Regions from separate parts of the Nitratireductor sp. PBL-C9 genome, predicted to be linked through region 2. Evidence: riboswitches for the same ligand, from Rfam matches in the RefSeq annotation. Region 2 holds a riboswitch; the other holds the start of a gene.
The links. A riboswitch is a leader RNA that binds a small molecule or an ion and turns the genes downstream of it on or off. The one in region 2 is predicted to bind S-adenosylmethionine.
Positions count from the first base shown of each region.

Region 1: another riboswitch for S-adenosylmethionine. It lies ahead of metA (homoserine O-acetyltransferase MetA); the one in region 2 lies ahead of ACRTG1_RS05235 (O-succinylhomoserine sulfhydrylase).

Region 1 is NZ_JBPAXW010000009.1:236,751-239,941, forward strand. Features, by position in the region: gene ACRTG1_RS19275 (NAD(P)H-dependent flavin oxidoreductase) at 1-689, shown strand, start outside; gene metA (homoserine O-acetyltransferase MetA) at 695-1,630, opposite strand; SAM riboswitch at 1,707-1,784, opposite strand; gene hisC (histidinol-phosphate transaminase) at 1,902-3,002, shown strand; gene ACRTG1_RS19290 (prephenate/arogenate dehydrogenase family protein) at 3,006-3,191, shown strand, end outside.
Region 2 is NZ_JBPAXW010000002.1:272,016-275,206, forward strand. Features, by position in the region: gene ACRTG1_RS05230 (CDP-alcohol phosphatidyltransferase family protein) at 1-339, shown strand, start outside; gene ACRTG1_RS05235 (O-succinylhomoserine sulfhydrylase) at 366-1,556, opposite strand; SAM riboswitch at 1,607-1,684, opposite strand; gene ACRTG1_RS05240 (2'-deoxycytidine 5'-triphosphate deaminase) at 1,769-2,860, shown strand; gene ACRTG1_RS05245 (ion transporter) at 2,870-3,191, opposite strand, start outside.

The DNA of each region.
Region 1 (3,191 bases), on a different contig from region 2:
GCCCGGAAGTGGTGAGCTTTCACTTCGGCCTGCCGGATGAGGCGCTGATGGCGCGCGTGCGCGAAGCGGGGGCGAAGATCATCGCTTCGGCGACCACCGTGGCCGAGGCGCGCTATCTGGAAGAAAACGGCTGCGACGCCATCATCGCGCAGGGCGCGGAAGCAGGCGGACATCGCGGCGTCTTTCTGGAGCCGGAAATTGCGACGCAGCCCGGCACGCTGGCGCTGGTGCCGCAGGTGGTGGACGCGGTTTCCGTTCCGGTCATTGCAGCCGGTGGCATCTGCGACGGGCGCGCCGTGGCGGCCTGTTTCATGCTTGGCGCTTCCGCAGTGCAGGTGGGGACGGCCTATCTGCAATCGCCCGAGGCGCTGACCGGCGCGGGTCATCGCGATGCGCTGGCGCTGGCGCGGGACGACCGCACGGTTCTGACCAATGTGTTCACCGGCAGGCCAGCCCGCGGGCTTTTGAACCGCTTCGTCAGCGAAGTGGGACCGATGAGCGATGATGCGCCGGAGTTTCCGCTGGCGACGGCTGCCATTGGCCCGCTGCGCGCTGCGGCGGAAAAGGCCGGGGTGAGCGATTTCTCGCCCTTATGGGCGGGGCAGGCGGCGGCTCTGGCCGCGCCCATGCCGGCAGGCGAACTCACGGTGAAGCTCGCCCGCGACGCTGCCGCGCTTCTACGCGGCTAGCAATTTCATTTCGTAGCCTTATGCCCTGCGCCGATCTCCGCCAGATCGTAGGGCGTCGACTGGTAGACCTGGTTGATCCAGTTGCCGAACAGAAGATGCGCGTGCGAGCGCCAGCGGTTCAGGGGCGGGCGGCTCGGATCATCATCGGGGTAATAGCCGTGCGGCACGGCGACCTCGGTTCCCGAAGCCACATCGCGATCATATTCCTCCTTCAGCGAAGTGGAATCATATTCGATGTGGTTGAACATGTAGAGCCGGTTGCCCGTCTCCTCCGTCAGCAGGCATGGCCCCGTGACATCCGATTCCATCAGCACCTGCAGGCCCGTTTCCGGCTTAATGTCGGCGGAACGCACTTCGGTCCAGCGTGACACCGGAATGGCGAAATCGTCGGAGAAACCGGCGAGGAAGGGCGAGGCGGGTGCGTTGTTGCGATGGCGGAAGACGCCGAACGCCTTCTTCTCCAGCGTGTATTTGGGAATGCGGTGAAAGTGCCATGCGGCGGCCATTGCGCCCCAGCAGATGAAGAAGGAGGAGTGGACGTTGGTCAGCGTCCAGTCGAAAATCTTCTCCAGTTCCTTCCAGTAGGTGACGTCTTCGAACGACAGAAGCTCGATGGGCGCACCCGTGATGATGAAGCCGTCGAACTTGCGGTCACGCACTTCTTCCCAGGTCTGGTAGAACGAGATGAGGTGGTCTTCCGACGTGTTCTTGGCGCGGTGGTTGCCGATGCGCACAAGCGTCAGCTCCACCTGCAGCGGCGAAGCGCCGATGAGGCGGGCGAACTGCGTTTCGGTGCGGATCTTGTTCGGCATGAGGTTGAGCAGTCCGATCTGCAGCGGGCGGACGTCCTGCCGCAGCGCTGTTTCCTCGTCCATCACGGACACACCTTCACGCACGAGCACGTCGCGGGCGGGAAGCTGGTCGGGGATCTTGATCGGCATTGTTTTGCTCCAAACAAAAAGGACCGGGCTCCAAACAAAAAGACCGGCAGCGAAATCGCGGCCGGTCTCAGCAATATTCTTGCATCGCACGGCCTTTTAGCGAGTTGTTTTACGTGGCTGCAAGCCGACCGGCCAAATCACCACGAATGGAGATCATTATTTAAGGTGGCGTTTTCTTTGCGTCAATCGCCGTCATGGTCTAAAGCATCTGACGGATTTTCGCCTGAGACAGGCGTTCCCATCAACCGTTTCCCTAGAGCAGGACCATTCAATGAGCACGTCCGACCGTCCCGAACCGAAGCCCGGTGTCATGGATATCGCCGCTTATGTACCCGGTCGCGAAAGCGCGCCCGGCGCCATGAAGGTGTGGAAGCTCTCCTCCAACGAGTCCCCGCTTGGCCCTTCGCCAGCGGCCGTTGAGGCGATCTCCAAAACCATGGGACATCTGGAGCTCTATCCGGACGGTTCGGCGACGGCGCTGCGCGAGGCGATTGCCGAGACATATGGCCTGAACCCGGCCAATATTCTCTGCTCCAATGGTTCTGACGAACTGCTCGGCCTGCTGGCCCAGACCTACATCAAGCCCGGCGATGAAGGCATCTTCACCGAGCATGGCTTCCTCGTTTACCGCATCCAGATCCTGGCCGCCGGCGGCAAGCCGGTGGTGGTGAAGGAAGACAATGAGCGCACCGACGTGGATGCGATCCTTGCGGCGGTGACGCCGAAGACGCGCATCGTGTTCCTGGCCAACCCGAACAATCCGACCGGCACCTATATTCCGGTTGAAGAGGTGCGCCGCCTGCAAGCCGGCCTTCCGAAGGATGTGCTTCTGGTGCTGGACGCCGCCTATGCGGAATATGTGCGCCGCAACGACTATGAAGCCGGTATCGAGCTGGTGTCGTCGAGCGAGAATGTCGTCATGACGCGCACCTTCTCGAAGATCCACGGCATGGCGGCGCTGCGCATCGGCTGGATGTATGCGCCGGCTCATGTGGTGGACGCGGTGAACCGCGTGCGCGGCCCCTTCAACGTCAATGCGCTGGCCATTGAGGCCGGTGCTGCTGCGATCCGCGACAAGGCGCATCTGCAGCGCGCGCTCGAGCACAACGAGACCTGGAGCGCCTGGCTGGTTGAAGAGCTTGGCAAGCTTGGTCTGCGCGTGACGCCCAGTGTCTGCAACTTCCTGCTGATCCACTTCCCGGAGAATGGCGGCAAGACGGCTGCGGAGGCCGATGCCTTCCTTGGTTCGCGCGGTTATGTGCTGCGGCGTGTGGTGCCTTATGGTTTCCCCAACGCCCTGCGCCTGACCGTCGGCCCGGAAGAGGCCAACCGCGGCGTCGTCGCCGCTCTCAAGGAATTCATGGAAGGCTGAATCGTGCCTGACCCTCTTTTTAACAAGGTCGCGCTGATCGGCATCGGCCTGATTGGCTCGTCGCTTGCACGCGCCATCAGGCACGCCGGTCTGGCGTCGACCGTCGCCATCTCGACGCGCAGTGAACAGACGCTGGAAAAGGCCCGCGAGCTGGAACTGGGCGATGTCTACGAGCAGGACGCCGCTGCG
Region 2 (3,191 bases):
TTCGCCTTTTACGGCGCGGTGCCGCTTGGCTTCATCATTGCAGATCCGGAGGCCAACGCCATTGCCGGCGGGGTGTTGCTTCTGGCGTTCTACGTCAATGGGGCGAGCTTTCTCGCCTATGCGGTGATGGCCGAAAAACACCGTCTCAAGAGCAGGGCGCGGGGCGAGAAATCGCTGTTCTTCACCACGGGGCTGGCCGAGGCCAGCGAGACGCTGGCCGTGTTCGTGGCCATGTGCCTTTTCCCGCAATGGTTCGCGATCTTTGCCTACGCCTTTGCTCTCATCACGCTCTACACGACCGTGTCGCGCATCGTGCTGGCGGCAGGCCGGTTCGGTTGAACCGGCCCGGAGCGCGGGGCTGAGGTTTAGACCGCGTCCAGCGCGCGCTCGACATCGGCGACAAGGTCGTCGCCGTCTTCGAGCCCCACCGAAAGGCGCAGCGTGCCATCGCCAATGCCAAGCTCGGCGCGCGCCTCGTCCGACAGGTTCTTGTGCGTCGTCGTGGCGGGATGTGTGATGAGGCTCTTGGCGTCGCCCAGATTGTTGGAAATCTGGAAGATTTTCAGCGCATTCTCAAACGCAAAGGCTTCCTTCTTGCCGCCCTTCAGTTCGACGCAGAGAAGCGTCGAGCCACCCTTCATCTGTTTGGCGATGATGTCGGCCTGCGGGTGGTCCTTGCGGCCGGGATAGATGACGCGCGCGATCTTCGGATGCCCGGCGAGCAGATCCGCGATGCGGCCTGCGCTCTCGGTCTGCTGGCGCACGCGCAGCGGCAGTGTCTCCAGCCCCTTGAGCAGCGTCCAGGCGTTGAACGGCGAGAGGCTCGGCCCAGTGTGACGGAAGAAATCCTGCAGGTGCTCGTCCACCCACTCCCGGTCCGAAAGCACGACGCCGCCAAGGCAACGGCCCTGACCGTCAATATGCTTGGTGGCGGAGTAGACGACCACGTGTGCGCCAAGCTCCAGCGGCTTTTGCAGGAGCGGCGTGGCGAACACGTTGTCGACCACCAGTCGCCCGCCGATTTCGTTCGCAAGTGCGGCTACACCGGCGATGTCGGCCACTTCCAGCGTCGGGTTGGTCGGGCTTTCGAGGAAGAACAGCCTGGTGTTGGGCCGCACGGCGGCTTTCCAGTTCTCAAGCTTTGCGCCATCGATCAGCGTGGTTTCGATGCCGTAGCGCGGCATCAGCGTCTCGACCACCCAGCGACAGGAGCCGAACAAAGCGCGGCCGGCGACCACGTGATCGCCCGCCTTGAGAGAACAGAGAAGGGCGGCGGTGACGGCAGCCATGCCGGATGACATGGCGCGGGCTTCTTCTGCACCCTCCAGCGCACACATGCGGCGCTCGAACATGTCCACGGTGGGGTTTGCATAGCGCGAGTAAACGAAACCGGGCTCTTCGCCCTTGAAGCGCGCCTCGGCGGCTTCCGCGCTGTCATAAACGAAGCCCTGAGTCAGATAGAGCGCTTCTGAGGTCTCGCCGAAATGCGAGCGGGTGACCCCGCCATGCACGAGGGCTGTCTGTGGTTTCCAGTTGTCTTCGAAATGATCGGTCATCGCTTCTTTACCCAACAAAAAAACCGGCCGCGAAAAGTCGCATGCCGGTTCGTCCATCGAGCGCGGCCTTTTAGCGACTTCTTTAACGTGGCTGCAAGCCGACCGGCCAAATCACCACGGGATAAAGGTCCATTAGACCCTCAAGCGCCTTGCGTCAACGACAAGCGGCGCTAAACCTCGTTCAATTAAACCCTGTGCAAGGAGAAGGGGCGTTGGCAAAAGCGGGAATTCTGCCGGACAAGGACATCGCGGCACTGTTCGACAACGGGGCGCTGGCCTCGGCCCGCCCACTGGACCCTGACCAGATCCAGCCGGCCAGTCTCGACCTCAGGCTTGGCGCTGTGGCGTATCGCGTGCGCGCCAGCTTCCTGCCCGGTCCCAACCATCGCGTTTCGGAAAAGCTCGAACGGCTCAAGCTGCACGAGATCCAGCTGGGCGAGGGGGCGGTTCTGGAAACCGGCTGTGTTTACATCGTGCCGCTTCTGGAAGGGCTCGACCTGCCGGATGGCATCTCGGCTTCCGCCAATCCGAAAAGCTCAACCGGCCGGCTCGACATCTTCACGCGCGTGATGACCGACAATGGCCAGGAGTTCGACAAGATCCCCGCCGGCTATTCCGGCCCGCTCTACATGGAAGTGAGCCCGCGCACCTTCCCCATCGTCGTGCGTACCGGCTCGCGCCTGTCGCAGATCCGTTTCCGCACCGGCAAGGCGCTGCTTGATGAAAGCGCGCTTTCTGACCTGCATGCGCGTGAAACGCTGGTCGCGGCGGAAGAGCCGAACATCACCAAGGGCGGCATTGCGCTTTCAGTGGATCTGAGTGGCGACGCCAACGGGCTGATCGGCTACCGCGCGAAGCATCACACGGCGCTGATCGACGTGGACAAGCGCGACCAGCACGAGGTTGCCGATTTCTGGGAACCGCTCACCGGCGATGGCGCTGGCGGCCTGATCCTTGATCCGGACGAGTTTTATATTCTCGTGTCGCAGGAGGCGGTGCATGTGCCGCCTTTCCATGCCGCCGAGATGACGCCTTTCGATCCGCTGGTGGGCGAATTCCGCGTTCACTATGCCGGCTTCTTCGATCCCGGTTTCGGCCATTCATCGGCAGGCGGCACCGGCAGCCGCGCCGTTCTGGAAGTGCGCAGCCACGAAGTCCCGTTCATTCTCGAACATGGACAGATCGTTGGCCGGCTCGTCTATGAGCGGATGCTGTCGCGGCCGAGCGCGCTCTATGGCGCGGACCTGAAGTCAAACTATCAGGGCCAGTCGCTCAAGCTCTCCAAGCATTTCCGGATGCGCTGATCATTCCGATCAGCGCTCCGCTCTCTGCTTTTCGGCATTCATCGCCTGCACTTCTTTGCGCAGGGCGCGGATTTCATCGAGGATGACTTCCTGCTCGGCCTGTAGCGCCGTGCGCTCTGCCGATGCTTCCTCATCATGCTCGGCCTGCATGGCCGAGACGATGATACCGATGAAGAGGTTGAGCACCGTGAAGGTGGTGGAGACGATGAAGGGGATGAAGAACATCCAGGCAAGCGGATAGACTTCCATCACCGGTCGCACGATGCCCATCGACCAGCTTTCCAGCGTCATGATCTGGAACAGCGAATAGGCCGAATGACCGATCGTGCCG